Linked DNA regions of Acuticoccus sp. I52.16.1. The protein of the gene in region 1 interacts with the protein of each later gene in a pairwise test. Links are inferred from orthologs where the notes say so. Each region holds a gene or a part of one and is shown on either strand. Other genes may lie near its edges. The genes, in order: parE and dhaK.

The links.
Region 2: the proteins of parE (region 1) and dhaK interact in binary tests that used the Escherichia coli proteins (3 or more experiments, as listed by UniProt). The link is inferred for Acuticoccus sp. I52.16.1 from one-to-one orthologs.

What each region holds. Positions count from the first base shown.
Region 1 is NZ_CP094828.1:4,989,351-4,998,993, reverse strand. The notes cover bases 2,832-5,759. They hold parE (DNA topoisomerase IV subunit B), read left to right. Parts: upstream 2,832-3,233; coding sequence 3,234-5,285; downstream 5,286-5,759. Other genes in these bases: MRB58_RS22325 (HupE/UreJ family protein), read right to left, coding at 5,370-5,759; MRB58_RS22335 (sterol desaturase family protein), read left to right, coding at 2,832-3,065. Outside these bases: ilvD (dihydroxy-acid dehydratase), read right to left, coding at 1-789; MRB58_RS22345 (sterol desaturase family protein), read left to right, coding at 966-1,586; MRB58_RS22340 (thioredoxin family protein), read right to left, coding at 1,590-2,126; more of MRB58_RS22335, read left to right, coding at 2,421-2,831; more of MRB58_RS22325, read right to left, coding at 5,760-5,978; MRB58_RS22320 (hypothetical protein), read left to right, coding at 6,071-6,229; MRB58_RS22315 (NADPH-dependent FMN reductase), read left to right, coding at 6,312-6,869; MRB58_RS22310 (GntR family transcriptional regulator), read right to left, coding at 6,874-7,533; MRB58_RS22305 (TRAP transporter substrate-binding protein), read left to right, coding at 7,789-8,772; MRB58_RS22300 (TRAP transporter small permease), read left to right, coding at 8,772-9,275; MRB58_RS22295 (TRAP transporter large permease), read left to right, coding at 9,279-9,643. UniProt on the Escherichia coli protein: Topoisomerase IV is essential for chromosome segregation; it is the principal protein responsible for decatenating newly replicated chromosomes. It relaxes supercoiled DNA.
Region 2 is NZ_CP094828.1:1,362,697-1,372,231, reverse strand. Bases 4,201-7,020 are described here. They hold dhaK (dihydroxyacetone kinase subunit DhaK), read right to left. Parts: upstream 6,194-7,020; coding sequence 5,207-6,193; downstream 4,201-5,206. Other genes in these bases: MRB58_RS06130 (putative PEP-binding protein), read right to left, coding at 6,662-7,020; MRB58_RS06135 (hypothetical protein), read right to left, coding at 6,236-6,655; MRB58_RS06145 (TenA family protein), read right to left, coding at 4,343-5,008; MRB58_RS06150 (NAD(P)-dependent oxidoreductase), read left to right, coding at 4,201-4,310. Outside these bases: argE (acetylornithine deacetylase), read left to right, coding at 1-418; MRB58_RS06160 (acetamidase/formamidase family protein), read right to left, coding at 480-1,859; MRB58_RS06155 (helix-turn-helix transcriptional regulator), read left to right, coding at 2,217-3,080; more of MRB58_RS06150, read left to right, coding at 3,237-4,200; more of MRB58_RS06130, read right to left, coding at 7,021-8,302; MRB58_RS06125 (HPr family phosphocarrier protein), read right to left, coding at 8,295-8,600; dihydroxyacetone kinase phosphoryl donor subunit DhaM, read right to left, coding at 8,597-8,986; dihydroxyacetone kinase subunit DhaL, read right to left, coding at 8,983-9,535. UniProt on the Escherichia coli protein: Dihydroxyacetone binding subunit of the dihydroxyacetone kinase, which is responsible for the phosphoenolpyruvate (PEP)-dependent phosphorylation of dihydroxyacetone via a phosphoryl group transfer from DhaL-ATP.

The DNA.
Region 1 (9,643 bases):
CGCCTTGCGGGTGACGATGTCGCGCGGGCGGATGTTCTTGGCGATCAGCTCCATCACCGCCTCGCCGGCGGCGTAGCAGAACTTGTCGCGGATCTCGTACGGGGCGGGCGCGCCGGCCGAGTACGGCAGCGCGAGGCCGATCGCCTCCGACACGGTCGCCATGGTGTTGGCGGTGAACTGCGCGCCGCAGGCACCGGCGGACGGACAGGCGACCTGCTCCAGCTCGTCGAGGTCCTCGTCCGACATGTCGCCGACCGAGTGCTTGCCGACCGCCTCGAAGAGGTCCTGCACGGTGACCTGCTGGCCGCGGAAATTGCCCGGCAGGATCGTCCCGCCGTAGATGAAGATCGACGGCACGTTGAGCCGCACCATCGACATCATCATCCCCGGCAGCGACTTGTCGCAGCCGGCGAGGCCGACGAGCGCGTCGTAGCAGTGGCCACGCATCGTCAGCTCGACCGAATCGGCGATCACTTCGCGCGAGGCGAGCGAGGACTTCATGCCTTCGTGGCCCATGGCGATGCCGTCGGTCACGGTGATGGTGCAGAATTCGCGCGGCGTGCCTCTGGCGGCGGCGACGCCTTTTTTCACCGACTGCGCCTGGCGCATCAGCGAGATGTTGCAGGGCGCGGCCTCGTTCCAGCAGGATGCGACGCCGACGAACGGCTGGTGGATCTCCTCCTTGGAGAGGCCCATCGCATAGAGGTAGGAGCGGTTAGGCGCGCGCGAGGGACCCTCGGTCACGTATCGAGAGGGCAACCGGTCCTTGATGATGGTGCGCGCGGTCATTGTTGCGTTCTCCGCAGTTGTTGGTGGCCGGCTGTCTCCGGCGGTATCCACAAGCCCCATCCGCTAGGACGCCGCGCCGCGTCTGGCAAGAGACCTTAGAATAGGTCGAGGTGGACTTTGCGCCCTCCCGTGCTTAACCTGCCGCTATTCATCGACATTCGCTCAAGGCCAGAGGCATGGCGCTCGCTGAAAGCCCCCGCACGATGTCCCTGCGCGATGCGCTGGACAACCGGCTCATCCGCAAGATCATCAAGGTCTGGACCCCGACGCTGCTGCTGTTTCTCGGCATCGCCGTGTTCAGCGCCGCCTCGGTCTGGACCCCGCTGATCAGCGTCCTCGTCGGCGCGCTCTATTATTCCTTCCTCGACTATGCGCTGCACCGCTGGCATTTCCACAACGGCCCCTACGAGGCGTGGGTGCGCCGGCTGACCTTCGACCTCAGCCGCATGCACCTCGATCATCACAAGGAGCCGGCCCATCCCAAGGGCGCGGTGAACCAGCAGAAGCCAGCCTTCGTGGTCACGGTGGTCTCGGCAGTGATCGCCCTCTTCCTGCCGATCCCCTACGCGGTGTCCTTCGCCTTCCTGTGCGGCACCGGGGCGGCCTACGTCTCCAACGATCTCATCCACTTCGCCGTGCATCATTTGCCGATGAACGGGCCGGTGCTCGGCTACTACAAGCGCCACCACATGCTGCACCACTACCGCGACGAGACCGCCAACTTCGCGACCGTGCTGCCGCTGTGGGACAAGCTCTTCGGCACCGAGTACAAGGGCCCGGTGCGCCCGGCCCGCTGAGCGCTACTTCCACTTGATCGAGCAGCCGATCGGGGGCTTCTGCCCGCCGGGCCCCTCGCCGGTCGCGGCGATGGTCACCATCGCCTCGACCAGCTCGCGCGGCGCACTGGCGGGCGGGGCGCTGGTCTGGCCGGCGTCCATCCGGCCGCGATACTTGATGATCCCGTCGGCGTTCAGGCCGAAGAAATCCGGCGTGACCGTCGCCCCGTAGGCGCGTGCCACGGCCTGCGCCTCGTCGTGGAGGTAGGGGAAGGTGAAGTCGTGCGTCTGGGCGAAGACCTTCATCCGCTCGAACGAATCGGCCGGGTAGCGCACCGCGTCGTTGGCGCAGATCGCCACGAAGCCGACGCCGTGGCCGGCCAGCGTCTGCGCGTCCGCCACCATGCGCCGCGCCGCCGACACGACGTATGGGCAGTGGTTGCAGATGAAGGCGACGACGGTCCCCTTCTCGCCGCGCACGTCGTTCAGCGAAACGGTGGCCCCGTCGGTCGCCGGGAGGGAGAAGTCGGGGGCGGTGCGGTGCAGGCGTTCGTCCGGCATGGTCGGTTCTCGGGGCGGCGCGCAGGGGAGCGGCGGGGTCTCACCAGCCAACTCCCGGCGCGCGCTCCTGGCAAGCTCGCCGCGGCGCGCGCGAGCCCGCCGTCCACGCTCCAGCCCCGCTCCCCGCGGGGGCGGACACGAATTGCCGCGAACCCATTGCAATCGGGGCGCCATGTCCGCGATACTCCGGCCGCCCGGACCCCCTATATATCGCCTGTGCCTATCTCTATCGCCAGTGCCCATGCGTAAGGAATGCCCATGACCGATGCTCCGGTGGTAACCGATGATCGTGGCGTGCGTCGGCCCACGGCGCCACGGACCAAGACCCTGCTCGACCTTCTACGCTACAAGACGACGCGCAAGCTGGTCCGGTTGTGGGTGCCGTTCTGGCTCGTCATCGGCGCGTGCGCCGTGTGGTATGCGGACGGGCCGGTGGAGCTGGCGCTCGGCGCGCTCTACGGCATCTTCGTCTACAGCCTGGTCGAATATCTGATGCACCGCTTCCTGTATCACTGGGAGCCGGACAACAAGGTCATCCGTTTCATCACGGCCGACGTCGGGCGCCACCACATGCGCCATCACCGCGAGCCGTCGGACTACAAGGCCGCCATCAACGCCGTCCAGGCGCCGGTGGTGATCCTCTCCTCGCTGCTCGCGGCCGTGGTCTTCGTCCTCCCCGAGCCGCTGAAGGCGGCGTGGCTGGCCTCCGTCGTCGCCGGGTCGATGAATTATATCGCCCAGGAGCTGATCCACTTCGGCACCCATCACATGCCGATGAACAGCGGTTTTCTCGCCGTGGTGAAGCGCCACCACATGCTGCACCACTACCGTGGCGAGAACGCCAACTTCGGCCTCTTCTGGACCTTCTGGGACCGCATCCTCGGCACCACCTACGATCAGGTCTCCCGCCGCGAGAAGGCCGCCGCCGCGAAGGACTGAACGCGGCGGGCGTACCGACCCGGGCCCTGGCCGGCCGCCGGGGCGCGGCGGCGCGACGGCCCTGCGCCGACGACGGCGCAAACCACCCAGGTTTCTGGGGTGAACCGGCCCACTGCCATCGCAACGTGCGATCGGCTGCGATACCGTTCGGGCGACAAGGGGGAGAGGATGGACCACGATCTTTTCGGCGGCGGCGGCGACGCCAAGCCCGAGCGCCAGAGCCCGCCGGCCGACGAGACGCCCCACAAGCCGAAGGCCAAGGCCGGCAAGGCGGCGACGCTGGCCGCCGAGGATGCCGGCTACTCCGCCGCCGACATCGAGGTCCTGGAAGGGCTGGAGCCGGTCCGCCGTCGCCCCGGCATGTACATCGGCGGCACGGACGAACGCGCCCTCCACCACCTCTTCGCCGAAGTGCTCGACAATTCGATGGACGAGGCCGTCGCCGGGCACGCCACCTGGATCGAGGTGCGCGTCGGCAAGGACATGCTGACCGTCACCGACAACGGCCGCGGCATCCCGGTCGAGCCGCATCCCCGCTTCCCGGACAAGTCCGCGCTCGAGGTCATCATGACCACGCTGCATGCGGGCGGCAAGTTCGACTCCAAGGCCTACGAGGCGTCGGGCGGCCTGCATGGTGTCGGCGTGTCCGTCGTCAACGCGCTGTCGGACCGGCTCGTCGTCGAGGTCGCGCGCGGCAAGAAGCTCTACCGCCAGTCGTTCTCGCGCGGGGTCTCGGACGGACCGTTGCAGGAAGTCGGCGCGGCGCCCAACCGGCGCGGCACGGCGACCTCGTTCCACCCGGACCCGCAGATCTTCAAGGACCTGAAGTTCTCGCCCGCGCGGCTTTTCGCGATGACGCGGGCCAAGGCCTACCTCTTCGCCAACGTCGAGCTGCGCTGGCACTGCGACCCGGAGCTCCTCACCGGCACCAACGCTCCGCCGGCCGAAGCCAAGTTCCACTTCCCCGGCGGCCTCGCCGACTATCTGGCGGACGAGCTGAAGGGCCGCCCCAAGGTGCTCGACGAGCTGTTCTCGGGCTCGGCCGGGCAGGCCGGACGCAAGGGCTCGGTGGAGTGGGCGATCGGCTTCGTCTCGGTCGACGAGTTCTCCCGCTCCTACTGCAACACCATCCCGACCCCCGAGGGCGGCACCCACGAGAACGGCCTCAAGTCCGCGCTGTTGAAGGGGTTGAAGTCACACGGCGAACGCGTCGGCAACAAGAAGATCCCCTCCGTCACCGGCGACGACGTGATGGCCTCGATCGCGGCCATGCTGTCGGTCTTCGTGCGCGAGCCGGAGTTCGTCGGCCAGACCAAGGACAAGCTCTCCACCACCGAAGCGACGCGCCAGGTCGAGAACGCCCTGCGCGAGGCGTTCGAGGAGTGGCTCGCCAAGGACCCGCAGCGTGCCGGCTTCGTGATGGACGCTGTCGTCGAGAAGGCGGACGAGCGCCTGCGCCGACGCGCCGAGAAGGACGTCGCGCGTCGGTCCGCCACCCGCCGCACGCGCCTGCCCGGCAAGCTCGCCGACTGTACGCAGCAGAAGGCCGCGGGCACCGAGATCTTCATCGTCGAGGGCGATTCGGCCGGCGGCTCGGCCAAGCAGGCGCGCCAGCGCGCCACGCAGGCCGTCCTGCCGCTGCGGGGCAAGATCCTCAACGTCGCCAACGCCGGGCGCGACAAGGTGATGGCCAACCAGCAGCTCGCCGACCTCGTGCTGGCGCTCGGCTGCGGCACCGGCAAGGAATTCACGGTGGACAAGCTGCGCTACGAGCGCGTCATCGTCATGACCGACGCGGACGTGGACGGCGCGCACATCGCCTCGCTGCTGATCACCTTCTTCTACCGCGAGATGCGGGGCCTGATCGATTCGGGCCACCTCTACCTCGCCGTGCCGCCGCTCTATAAGCTGACGCAAGGGGCCAAGACCCTCTACGCCCGCGACGACGCGCACCGCGAGCGGCTCCTCAAGACGGAGTTCAAGCCGAACCAGAAGATGGAGATCGGCCGCTTCAAAGGCCTCGGCGAGATGATGCCGGCGCAGCTCAAGGAGACGACGATGGACCCGTCGAGCCGCACCCTCCTGCGTGTCGAGATCGCCTCCGAGGGCGAGGAGACCCGCTCCACCGTCGATCGGCTGATGGGCAACAAGCCCGAGGCGCGCTTTGCCTTCATCCAGGAGCACGCCGCCTTCGCCTCCGCCGACACGCTGGATATCTGATCCCGCGTCCGGCCGGGCACGGCGCGGGCGTCGTCGGTACGGCGGGCCGGTCGGGCGGCGCGTGCGGCCGCCCGACCCCGTCGCTCAGGCGGCGCCGGTGAGAAAGGCGAGGCCGGCGACGGCGATCATGCCGCCCGCCGCCCGGACCAGCATCTGGCCGACGTTCCACTTCCACGCCAGGCCCACCACGATGCCGACGAGGTGCAACAACCCGGTGCCGATCACGAAGCCGACGCCATAGGCCATCGCGTCCGCCGCCACCGGCAGCTCCGTGCCGTGCGCATGGCCGTGGAAGACCGCGAAGACGGCGACGACCACGGCCGCCACCCACAGCGGGATCGGCCGCCCCGCCGCCACCATCAGACCCAGCACCAGCGCCGAGGCCGCAATGCCGACCTCCACGCCCGGCAGCGGCACCCCCATGACCCCCAGCGCGCCGCCGCCCGCCATCACCAGCGGGAAGACGATCGGCAGGAGGTAGATCGCCGGCGCCCCCAGAACCGCGCCGAGGAGACCAACCGCGACCATCGCCGCCACGTGGTCCCAGCCCAGGATGGGATGCATGAAGCCGGACGCGAGGCCGCCCACCGTCCCCGTCGCTTCATGGGCGGCGGCGGGCGCCACGGCGAGGGCGAGCGCGGTCGTCGCCAGGATCAGCGTCGCGCCGGGCGCACGCGGCAAGCGGAAGGTCATGGGCAGCTCCGGAGCAAGATGTCGGTCCACGGACACTAGCGCCCAACCGCCCGAGGGATAAAGAGCCGCGCCCGTGCCCGGCGATCGTCGGCATGATGGGCTATGGCGGTACGCGCACGCTCACCGCGCTCGGCAGCACCGTCAACGTCGCCAACCGCCAGGAACGCATGATCCGGACGTGCGGGGTGGAGCTCGTCGCCTCCGCGCGCGAGATCGACCTCGACGTCGACCTCGACGTCCCCGACGCGTAGCGCGGCTGATTCGCGCCGCCCCCTCTCGACAATGGCGCCGAGTTGGCGCCCGATCAGGCGCCGCAACCTGCTGGAGAAGCCCATGGCCCGCACCGTCGCCGTCCTGATCGGAAGCCTGCGCAAGGCATCGCTCAACCGCAAGCTCGCCGAGGCGCTGATGGCCCGCGCCGCGCCGGAGCTGACCTTCCAGGTCGTCGAGCTGGGCGACATGCCGCTCTACGATCCCGACCTGGAGGACGCCGGCCCGCCCGCCGCGTGGACCGCCTTCCGCCGACAGATCGCGAGCGCCGATGCGCTGCTCTTCGTCACGCCCGAGTACAATCGCTCGGTGCCGGCGGCGCTGAAGAACGCCCTCGACGTCGGCTCGCGGCCGATGGGGGCGAGCGTGTGGAACGGCAAGCCGGGGGCGATCGTCACCGGCTCGCCGGGCGCCGTCGGCGGCTTCGGCGCCAACCACCACCTGCGCCAGTCGCTCGTCTTCCTCAACGTGCCGACGATGCAGCAGCCGGAGGCCTATATCGGCGGCCTGGGCAAGCTGTTCGACGATGCCGGCAACGTCGCGACGGAGGCCACCGGCGAGTTCCTGACCAAGATCATGGCCGCCTTCGCCGCCTGGATCGAGCGGAACGCCGCGCCCTGACGCCTCAGGCCTCGTTCGCCGCCAGCGCCTCGCGCACGTAGCGGGCGGTGTTCCGATAGTGCTCGGCCAGCAGGCGGCAGGCCTTCGCGCCGTCGCGCGCCAGCGTTGCGTCGAGGATGGCGCGGTGCTCGGCGGCGACGTCGCGGTCGGGCGCCTCCAGGGTGAGCGAGAAGCGGCGATAGCGGTCCGCCCGGTCCGACAGCATGTGGCTGAACTGGAGGAGGAGCGGCGACGTACACGCCGCGATCAGCGCGCGGTGGAAGGCGATGTGATGCACTTCCCACTCCTCGTTGTGGAGGCTCGGGTCGTCCGCCTGGCGCCGCGGCAGCACCTCGATCACGTGGAGGCCGGAGACCGCCGCCGCCTCCCAATGCGCGTCCCCGAACGCGATCGCCCGTGTCAGCGCCAAGCTCTCGATCTCGACGCGGGTGCGCACCAGGTCGTCGAGCTCGGCGAGGCTGAGCGAGGCCGCGCGGTAGCCGCGATTGTGCTCCCCTTCCACCAGGCCCGCCGCCACCAGCCGCGTCATCGCCTCGCGCACCGGCGAGACGCTGACGCCGCACAGCTCCTGCAACTCGCTGTACTTCAACGGGGCGCCCGGCTCGAACCGGCCGCCGAGGATCGCCTCGCGCAGCGTCTGAAAGGCGTGTTCGCTCCGGCTCATGGGTGGCGGCAATGCATGATCCTAAATTTTCGAAACTCTTGACGATATACGAAAATCGGGTCCACTCTCGCTGTCAATGCCCGCCAGAGGCATCATCGGGAGGACCCGCATGGGTCGGTTCAATATCAGGGACATGGCGCGATCCGCCGGATCGCGGCCGAGGCGCGGTGAGCGGGGCTCGTGCCCAGCGCGCCCGAATCGGCACGCCGCCGCCCGCCCGGTCGACGCCCCCACCCAATCCCCAAGGAGACCCGCATGCTGAAGACGCTCGCCCGCGCGTCGGTCGCGGCCGCCATGTGCTGCCTCGCCGGCGCCGCGACCGCCGCCGACGTGACCATCCGCTTCCCCGTCGAATATGCGCTCGACATCACCCCCGGCCGCGCCAACCAGGAGTTCAAGAAGCTCGTCGAGGAGCGCTCGGACGGGCGCATCGAGGTGACGCTCTATCCGAGCGGCAGCCTCTACAAGGGCCTCGACCTTCTCCAGGCGGTGCTGCGCGGCGACGCGGAGATGACGACCCTCATCTCGGCCTACTGGTCGGCTCTGGCGCCCAAGTCCGCCGTTTCCGAGCTGCCCTACGCGTTCCCGACGCGCGAATCCTTCTACAACGCGATCGACGACGGCTTCTTCACCAAGGCCTACGCCGAGGCGGAGGCGAAGGGCGCCAAGCTGATCGCGGTGCTGCCGTTCGACTATCTCGTCCCCGGCACCCGCGCGACGCCGCTGCGCAAGCCGGAGGACTTCGCCGGGCTGAAGTTCCGCGGCCTGGGCAAGGTCAACCTGGAGATGCTGAAGCTCTTCGGGGCGACGCCGGTCTCGATCAACTTCGTCGAGATCTCGCCCGCCATCCAGCAAGGTCTGATCGACGCGCTGAACGTGCCGACCGACAGCTACACGATCTATGACTGGCAGGAAGACATCCGCAACGTGAACTACGCGCCCTACTACATCGCGTTCTACCCCTGGATGGTGAACGCCAAGTGGTGGGCGAGCCTCGATCCCGAGCTGCAGGAGATCATCCAGACCGCCGCCGTCGAGGTCGCCGAGAAGAACCGCGTCGCCGCCGAAGAGGCCGCCAACCAGGCGCTCGAGGACCTGCGCGGCCTGGGCGTGGACGTCCACGTCCAGACGCCGGAGGAGATCGAGGCGTGGTCGAAGGCCGCGCAGCCGGTGTGGGACCAGTTCGCCGGCCAGATCGGCGAGGAGCTGATCGACGCGCTGAAGAGCTACCAGCAGTGATGCTGCTGCGAGCCGCCGACAGGGTGCTGCGCTTTGTGGAGGACGCCCTCGCCGGGCTGATCCTCTTCGCGGTGCTCTTCATCGTCACCTGGGAGCTCGCCTTACGCGGGTTCTTCGGCGGCTCGCACCTTTGGACGGACGAGCTGTCGCGCGTGTTGCTGATCGCGCTCGTCTATGTCGCCACCATCGGCCTGACGCGCGACGGGGCCCACGTCAGCGTCGAGATCGTGCCCAGCGCCCTCGGCCCGCGCGCCCGCGCGGCGCTGGAGCGGGTCGCCGACGCGCTGTGCCTCGTCTTCGCGCTGGCGGCGACGTGGTACGGCATCGGCTACGTGGAGGAGACGCGCATGTTCGGCATCTCCTTCGCCCACTCCAACCTGCCGTTCGACGTGTGGGTGGCGCAGCTCGTCGTGCCGGTGGCGTTCGGGATGATCAGCCTGCGCCTCGCCTTGCGGCTCCTGGGTGTGCGCCCGGCTGCGCCCGTCCATGTGGCGGAAGGCTGAGCGATGGCGTTTCTCCTGCTGGGGCTGATCTTCGCCTTTCTGCTGCTGGGCGTGCCGGTCGGCTTCTCGCTGTGGCTGACGGGGCTCATCGTCGTCCTCACCACCGGCGTCACCTCGCCGACGCAGATCGCCCAGTCGATCTACACCGGGCTCGACAGCTTCGTCCTCCTCGCGATCCCCTTTTTCATCCTGGCCGGCAACATCATGCTGCGCTCGGGATTCGCGAAATACCTGTTTGACTTCATGCAGGCGATCGTCGGCAAGGTGCCGGGCGGCGCCTCCATCGGCGCCACGGGCGCGACGGCGATCTTCGGCGCGATGACGGGCTCGTCCGTCGCCTCCGCCGCGGCGCTGGGGCGGGTGATGAT
Region 2 (9,535 bases), 3.6 Mb from region 1 along the record:
CATCGTGTCCGACCGCTGCCGCTTCGTGACCGACATGCGGGTCGTGCCGCCCGAAGATCCGGAGGTGATCCTCGCCGAGTACGAACGCCATATCCGCGAGGTGATCGAGCCGGAGATGAAGCGCAAGCACGCCGGCGCCGGCGTCAGGATCGAGCGGCGCAGCGACGTCGCCCCGCTGATGCCGGACCCGGGCGGCGGGGCCGAAGCCCTCTTCGCAGCGCTCGGGGTCGGCGAGGCGCCCGCGGCGGTCTCCTACGGGACGGAGGCGGGCCTGTTCCAGCGGGCGGGATGGCCGGCGATGGTGTGCGGCCCGGGCGACATCGCCCAGGCCCACCAGGCGGACGAGTACCTGGAGGAGAGCGAGCTGGCGAAGGGCGAGCGGTTCATCGCCCGCCTCATCGCCCACCTGGCCGCCTGACGGGCCGTGCGGCGCGCCGGGCCGGGCGACGCGCCATGGAACGAGCCCGGCCGGGGCCGGCTCAGCGTCCGGCGAAGAGGCGCTTGTCGATGACGCCGTGGACGCCCCAGTTGCCGTCCACCACCTGTGTCACGCCGAAATCCGCCGCGACCGACATCAGCGAGATCGCCTCGTCTTCGGACAGCCCGTAGGCGGTCATCAGGAAGGTGCGCATCTTGCGGAAGGCGTCGCGCATGGCGCCGTCCACCGAGGACTTCGAATAGATGTCGCTCTGCGCGCTCTCGCCGAGGTCGTTGAGGTAGTCGGCGAAGGAGAAGCCGTGGACGACCCACTCGCCGGCGGTCTCCAGCAGCGGGAAGTCCAGCCCCTCGACCGGGGTGCCGGCCAGTTCGTCCGCCTTGACCAGCGTCACCCGCACCAGACCGGTGAGCGACGTCTCGATCGCGGTGCCGGCAAGCTCGGAATCGCCCTGCGCGGCGTGCGGGTCGCCGGCCGACAATAGGCCACCCTCGACCGCGACGGGATAATACATCGTCCCGCCTTTGCCGATGCGCCAGTTGTCGATGTTGCCGCCGAACGAGGACGGCGGGATGGAATCGACGAAATCCGCCTCCGCCGGCGCCAGCCCCATGGTGCCGAAGTGCGGGCGGATCGGTACGCGCACGCCCTCCAGCGCGGCCGTCTCCTCCACGGTGGCATGGTCGACCGGCACGCCCGGATAGTCGATCATCTCGTGTACGACGCCGTCCGGGTCGGTCTGCGGCGTCCAGCGGAAGGCGTAGACCGCCTGCGCCCAATCCTCCTTGCCGGTCGAGTCGAGCTCGTAGATCGTGATCACCTCACGCGGCTTCGGGTCCTCGATGAGGTCGTTGTAGTGGTAACCCCACCAGGCGGCGGCGTTGGAGCCGAAGGTCTTGCCGGCGTGCTCGGGGTTGGCCGAGGGGCGCGGCTTCAGGTCCAGGATCTCCACCTTCAGCACGTCCCCCGGCTCGGCCCCGCAGACGTAGACCGGGCCGGTGAGGATGTGCACGCCGAAGCCCTCGCCCGCCCCGCGCCCGTGGATCGACGCGTCGACCGGGCCGGCGCCACGACGGTTCACCCCCTTGCTGCCGGGCTCCCAGCGGAACACGCTCTCCGCACCCGGATCGCCCGTCACCATGCGCGAGGCGTCGTCGTTGGCGTGATGGGTGAGCGTCTCGAGGGTGACGAGGTCGCCGGAGTGGATGACCGCGGCGGGATCGAGGGTCTTGGAAAAGTAGCCCCAGTGGACGGTGTCGGCACTCGCCGGGATCAGATGGTGCGCGGGGCTCTCGGGGGCGGTGGCACAGGCCTCGGGGGCGTCCTGGGCGGAGGCGGCGCCCGCCGCGGCGAGCACCATCGTGCTCATGGCCGTGGCACCGAGGAGGACCCGCAGGGTGGGGCGGCTCGAAATGTGGGTCATCTGTGTCTCTGCTGTGGTGAAGATCGATCCGACCTGCAAAGACAATGCCATGAGAGCACACGCAGCGCGTGTGGAAGGTGTGCCGGGTGCAATATCGGCGCGTACCCGCGCCATCGATTGCGCACGCGTGTCATCCGGTAACTATCTTAGTAGCAAGACGCTTCATTCAGGCAAAAAGACATGCCATACGGTAATCGGATGCCACTGGTTGCGCTGTGCGGGTCACTCGCGCCGACCATGCCAGTTTTTTTCACCATATAGCGTAATACGTGCATTGTTCCCCTTTTCCAAACCGTGTCATCGACCAGATACTGGCGGACGCGGATGCGCGCTCTTGCCAGTTGTGGAAGGGGCCACATGCAAAAGATGGTTGAAAACAGGCTCGGCCAATTTCTGAAGGACCGCCGCTGCCAGCTGGACCCGGAGATGTTCGGCATCGCGCGGGCGGACCGTCACGACATGGGGCTCCAGTGCGAGGACGTGGCCGAGCGCGCCGGTGTGAGTGTCGCGTGGTATCAATGGCTCGAGGAGGGGTGGGAGGATGCGCCGTCCGCGGACGTACTCGATCGCGTGTCGAGCGCGCTCATGCTGAGCGAGCCGGATCGCGAGCACCTGCATTATATCGCGGCCACCATGTCCGGCCCCCACGGTGCGAGCCGGACCTACATGGTCCCGCCCAAATTGCAGCGCACTTTGGATGCGCTCAGCGTGTGCCCGGCCTACATCAAGTCGCCCTGCTGGGACGTGGTCGCCTGGAACGGTGCGGCGCGGGCGGTGCTGGAGGACTATGCGGCCGTGCCGCCGGATCGCCGCAACGTGCTGCGCATCATCTTCGGCGACACGGCGCTGCGCCGTAAGCTGCAGAACTGGGAGACGGTGGCCCGCCACGCGGTGGAGGATTTCCGCCAGCAGGGCATCCAGATGGGGATGTCGGACCGGGCGAAGGCGCTGGTGGACGACCTGTGCCACGAGAGCGAAGACTTCGCCCGCCTGTGGCGGGACGCCCCTCCCAACGAGGCCGGCGAGCGCACCAAGATCGTCGAGGTGCCGGAGTTCGGTGCCATCCTGCTCGACTATTCGCCCCACCACCTCAACGGCCATCCGGGGTTCCTGATGGTGGTCTACACGCCCGCCACGGTGTGCGACAGCGAGCGGCTGATCGGTTTCCTGAGCTCTCGCACCGGCCGCGTCGCCCGCTCCATCGGCATCGGCCGGCTCTGACGCCGGCGCCCTCCGTCGCAGACCCCATCGTCGGTGCGGATTCCTGCCGGAGCCGGCGGCACCTGGCGGCGTCAGCGCGGATGACGCACGATTCTGCGTCCAAAAAAATTGCAATCTTGCAATATACCTGCCTGCCCCTCCGTGGGGTTTTTGCGTATGCTGGCAGCCGACATTGTTCGATCGAATGGTCCGCAGCATCGGGGCGACTGCCGTGCGTCCCCTCCACGCCGCGGACGACGACCCGTCGGACGCCGGTTCCAGCCCGGCCCAGACCGTCGGCAACGACCCTCCGGACGGAGGGCGAGGCTCCCAGCGAAACGCGATCGTTGGCGTAACGAAGGCACCATACCGGGGGACGACGTGGACAGGATGCAGATCGGATTTCTCGGGGCGGGCCAGATGGGCTCGGGCATGGCGCTGTGCCTGTCGCGCGCCCATCCGGTGGTGACGATGCTCCACCGCAATCGCGGCCAGGAAACGCGTCTCAGAGCCGCCGATATCGAGATCGTCGACCGTGCCGAAGCCGTCGCCGAGCGGTCCGACGTTCTCTTCCTGTGTCTGCCCAACGCCGACACCGTGCGCGACATCGTCGAGCGTGTGCGCGGCGTGCTCCCCGGTGGCGCGATGATCGTCGACACAACCACCTCGCACCCCGCCGTCACCCGCGAGCTGGCCGCCGATCTCGCCGCGGCCGGCTTCGCCTTCATCGACGCGCCGGCCACCGGCGGCCCCGCCGAAGCGGCCGACGGGATGCTGGTCTCCATGGTCGGTGCGACGAAGGCGAATTACCAGCGGGTCGAGCCCTTCCTGGCGCTGACGTCGGAGACCATCGTCCACTTCGGCGGGCCGGGGGCGGGGCACGCGGCGAAGCTGATCAACAATTTCATCACCCAGGGTCAGGCCGCGTTGACGATCGAGGCGATGCGCCGGTGCGAGGCCGTCGGCATCGACATGGCGCACATGGTGGAGGCGATCGCCGCCAGCGGCAGCCGCTCCGGGACCTTCATGCGGATCATGCCGAGCGTCGTCGCCGGAACGTACGACGGCCTGCCGTTCAGCCTGGAGAACGCGGCGAAGGATGTGCGCTATGCGCGCGAGATGTTCGCCGAGGCGGGCGTCCCGTCGACGCTGATCGAGGGGGGCCTCTCCGCCTTCTTCGAGGCCGAGCTGTCCCGCTGGCCGCCGCAGACGTTCATCTCCGGCCTGATGCGCGACAGCGCGCTCGACTGACGGGATGGGGGGGCAGGGCGCAGGCGGCCGCGTCAGGCGGCGGGCCACAGCTCCTCGGTGCAGGCGCTCTGCCAGAAGGTATATTCCAGCTCGGCGCTCGCGACGTAGACGAGCAGCATCTCCTCGCGCACCGTCTCGCTCGCCTCCGCGGCGACGGCGTCGACCGCCTGCAGCATCTCGTGCATGGCGTCGGCGTAGGCGAGGCCGGCGTAGCTGTCGATCCAGGGCTGATAGGGGTTGCCGTCGACCGAGCGGCCCTTCAGATCGCGCCCGACCTCGGCGAACACCCAGAGGCAGGGCAGGAAGGTGGCGAGGAAGATCTCGGCCGGCTCGTTCTGCGCGCTGGCCTGCAGGTAGGAGATATATTGGTAGCAGGTCGGGTCGATGGAGGTTTCGCTGAACGAGTTGGCGCACAGGTCCAGCCTGTGGAACAGGTTCAGCTTGAGCGCATGCTCCTGTTTCATCGCCCGGTCGGCGGCGGTGAAGAACCGCGCGACCGCGGGCCGCTCCGACCCGCGCGCGGCGCTGCTGGCGAGCGCCCGCTCCATCCCGGTGAGGAAATGGACGTCCTGGACGACGAAACCCTTGAACCGCACGGGATCGAGCGTACCGGCGACCAGGCCCTGGGCGAACGGAGTCCTCAGGATCTTGTCGAACGAGGGCTTGGAGCGCGCCCAGGCGGCTTCGGAAAAACGCATCGATCCTCGGGGGTATCGAAATGCCGGGAAAGAACGATTGTACAATATAGCATAGAGATTCCTTATCAAGCGATCGAACATTAAATCGCAAAGACTTGGTCGGCCGCGGCCACGGAGCCGCGGTTGATGTGAATCAATTGCTTATTATTGCGGCAATCGGCCGGAAATCGTCTGCCGCAGGCCGGGTTCAGCCGGGGGTCACCACCGCAGCGCCGCAGTCGTGACCGGCGCGTCCCACAGCGCCGTGCGCTCGGCGTCGAGCCGGGTCAACGTGATCGACGCGCCCGCCATTTCCAGCGACGTGCAATAATTGCCGACGAGCGAGCGGGCGATGGTGAGACCGTGGCCCGCGGCCACCCGCGCCGCCGCATCGTAGAGGCCGTAGAGCTCCAGGAGCGGCGTGCCGCCCATCCCGTTGACGAGAAGCAGCACCTCCTCGCCCCTGGCGAGCTTCACGTCCTCGACGACGGCGCCGACGATCTCGGCGGCGATGTCGCGCGCGCTCATCATCGCGACGCGCCGGCGGCCGGGCTCGCCGTGGATGCCGATGCCCATCTCCATCTCGTCCTCGGCGAGGGTGAAGGTCGGCGTGCCGGCGGCCGGGACGGTGCAGCTCGTCAGCGCGACGCCCATGGTGCCGGAGGCGGCGTTCACCGCGTCGCCGAGCGCCTTCAGGGACGCCAGATCGTCGCCCCGCTCGGCCGCCGCGCCGACGATCTTCTCGACGATGACGGTCGCCGCCACGCCGCGCCGGCCCTGGCTGTGGGTCGACGCCTCGACCGCGACGTCGTCGTTGGTGAGGACGGTCTCCACCGGCCCGGAGGCCATCTCCGCCGCCATCTCGAAGTTCATCACGTCGCCGGCGTAGTTCTTGACGATGAGGAGCGTGCCGGCGCCGCCGTCGACCGCCTCCATCGCGGCGATCATCTGGTCCGGCGTCGGCGAGGTGAAGACCTGGCCGGGGCACGCCGCATCCAGCATGCCGGTGCCGACGAATCCGGCGTGCATCGGCTCGTGCCCCGTGCCGCCGCCCGAGATCAGCGCCACCTTGCCCTGCCGCGGCGCGTCCTTGCGGGCGACGAACATCGGGTCGAGACTCACGGTGACGAGGTCGGCGTGCACGGCGCCGAAGCCGGTGAGGCTCTCGGCGAGCAGCGTGTCGGCCTCGTTCATCAGCTTCTTCATGGGTTCCTCCTCGGCGGGGACTTGGCGTCCCTCGGGTTCGTGTCAGCTCTTGTGGGCGAGCGCGATGACGCGTTCGGCAAAATCGCGGATCAGCTCCTCCACCTCGTGCCGCACCGCGGGGTCGGCGAAATGGGGCACCGGGATGCGCAACACGTCCGCGTCGATGCGGGCCAGCTCCTCGATGGCGCCGGCCTGACCGGGATGGGCGAGGCGGTAGGCCTCCAGGAAGGTGCGTTTCTCCTCCGGCCCGAAGTGACACACGCGAAAGACCGTCGGGATGTGCTGGGCCGGGAGGGGGACACGGTAGGCCGGATTCGTGACCTGGCTGATGAAGCTCTTGTGCGTGCCGATCGCCTCGGCGAGCTTTTGCCGCGTGCCGGACGGGCGCCGCTCCAGCGCCGCCTTGAGGAGGCGCTTGTAGTGGGCGACCGGGTCGGCGTTATCGGCCTCGGCGTCGTCCACCGTCCGTCATTCCCCGCCGGTCGCGGTGGCCGCGCGGATCGCCTGCTTGACCGCGCCAACCTCGGCCGGCGCCACCGAGAAGGCGCGCAGCCCCGCCTCCAGCAGCGCCTGTGCGAGCGCCGGCGAGGACGCCATGTCGCCGCACAGCGAGACCTCGACCCCCCGCTGGGTGCCCGCGGCGACGGTGCGGGCGATCAGCTCCAGCACCGCGGGGTTGGTGGGGTCGGCGAGCGGGGCGACGGCCGGATTGTCGCGCGCCGAGGCGGTCGCGTACTGGACGAGGTCGTTGGAGCCGATGGAGTAGAAGCCGGCGTCGAACGTCTCGGCGGTGAGGGCGGCGGCCGGCACCTCGATCATGGTGCCGAGCACCGGGGCGGCGGCGGGGATGCCGGCCGCGGCGAGGCCGGCCAGCTCCTCGGCGAGGAGATCGCGCACGCGCTCCAGCTCGTCCGGCACCGTCACCATCGGCACCATCACCTTGAGCGGCACCGGCGCGGTGGCAGCGGCGCGGGCGAGGGCGCGCAGCTGGGTGCGTAGGAGGTCCGGCCGGCCGAGCGACAGGCGCACGCCGCGCACGCCCAGAAACGGGTTCGCCTCGCCGTCGAAGGTGACGCCGGGGATCGGCTTGTCACCGCCCGCGTCGAGCGTGCGGATGGTGACCGGCCGCCCGTCCGCCCAGGCGATCAGGCGCGTGTAGAAGGCGAGCTGCGCCGCTTCGTCCGGCGCGCCGTGCTGGAAGAGGAACTCGGTCCGCGTCAGGCCGACGCCGTCGCAGATCGCCGGGTCGAGCATGTCGAGGATCGCCGGATCGTCGATGTTGACCATCACCTTGACCGGGATGCCGTCGGCGGTGACGGCGGGCTCGGCGGCGTGCGCGTCGGCCGCGTCGCGGGCGGCGGCGCCTGTCACGCGGCGCGCCTCAGCCGCCCGCAGAGCATCGGGCGCGGGATGGGTGAGGAGGGTTCCGGCCGCCGCATCGAGGATCGCCGGCGCCCCCTCCCACGATGCGTCGAGCGCCGTGCGAAGGCCGACGACGAGGGCGACGCCGCGCGCCTTGGCGAGGATCGAAACGTGGCTGGTCGGGCTGCCGCCGAGGGTGGCGATGCCGCCGAGCCGCGCCGGGTCCAGCGCCAGGAAGGCGGACGGGGTCAGCTCTGCGGCGAGCACGATCGCGCCGGCCGGGACCGCGCTTTCGGCCGCGCGCTCGCCCGACAGCGCCAGGAGGACGCGGCGCTTCAGGTCGGCGAGGTCGTCGGCGCGGGCGGTCAACACCGGGTCGCCACCGGCGCGATAGTCGGCGATCTCGGCGTCCATCGCGGCGGACCAGGCGGCGTCGGCGGCAGTGCCGGCCGCGATGGTCGCGGCGATGGGGTCGACGAGGTCGGGGTCGTCGAGGAGCGCGGCCTGGAACTCCAGGATGTCGCCGGCGAGCTGATCTTCGGCGGCGAGGGTCTCCTCGAGCGCGGCGGTCGCGGCGGACAGGGCGGCGCGGAAGGCGGCGACCTCCTCCTGCGGCGCGGCGCTGGCGGTGCGGGGGGCGACGGCCGCCTCGCGCAGGATGTGCAGCGGGCCGATGGCGATGCCGCCGCACACCGGCGTGCCGGTCAGCGTCGTCTTGCGGGTCGCGACGGCCGCCGCCTCAGGCATCGAAGTTCGCCTCCACCAGCGCCACCAGCGCGGCGACGGCGGCCTCGGCGTCCTCGCCGGCGGCGCGGATGTGCAGCGCGCTGCCGTGCGCGGCCTTCATCTTCATGACCGAGTTGGGCGACTTGGCGTTGGTCCACCGCTCGTCGGACTCGGCGCGGACCTCGACGGCGGCGGCGAACGTCTTGGCGAGCTTGGTGAGCTTCACCGCCGGGCGCGCGTGGAGGCCCGTGGGGTCGACGATCGTCGCCGCGCCTTCCGTCCATTCGCTCGAGGCGGGCGCCGCTGCGGGACCGGTCATGCTCCAAAATCCTCTGCCGTTTGCCGCACCTCTTCGAGGGAGGAGCCGCCGGATGCTTCCGTCGCGGCCATCACCGCGCCCTCGACCACCGGGGCGTTGAGGATCGCGACACGGGCGCCGCGGTCCTCGGGTAGCATCTCGATCGCCATTTCCGAATTGGTCTCCGCGCCACCCAGGTCTACCAGGACTGCAACGCCCTTCTCGGTCCACACCTCTTCGATCGCGGCCATGATGGCGGCGACGTCGGTGCCGAGGCCGCCGTCCGCGGTGCCGCCGGCGCAGGCGACGCGCACCTCCTCGCCCACCATCTGCCGCACCATGTCCGCCGCACCCTTGGCGACGTCGGCCGAGTGGGAGACGATGACGATCGCGACGTTGTCACTCATGAGCGGGCCATCACGGTGCACACCGCCTCGGTGAGGAGCTGCGTGGAGCGCGCGCCGGGGTCGAGGTGGCCGACCGAGCGTTCGCCCAGGAAGGCGGCGCGCCCCTTGGTGGCGGTCATCGGGCCGGTCGCTTCCAGCGCGGCCGCCGCCACGTCGCGCGCGGTGGCGACGGGGTCGGCCGGGCCGGCACGCAGCGCGTCGGCGAGCGGGACGAGCACGTCGAGCATCGTCTTGGCGCCGACGTCGGCCTTGCCGCGCTTCTTCACCGCGTCGACGGCCGCGTCCAGCAGCTCCACCACCTCGGCGAGCGAGGCGGGGGCGTCGTCGCGCACTTTGCCGGCGGCCATCAGCGCCGAGCCGTAGAGCGGACCCGACGCGCCGCCGACCTTCATGACGAGCGTCGTCCCCGCCTTGGCGAGCGCCTTGCCGAAGGGGAGCGCGGCGAGTTCGCCGGCGATCGCGGTCACGGCCTCGAAGCCGCGGGCCATGTTATGGCCGTGGTCGCCGTCGCCGATGGCGCGGTCGAGCTCGGAAAGCGCGTCGCGGTGG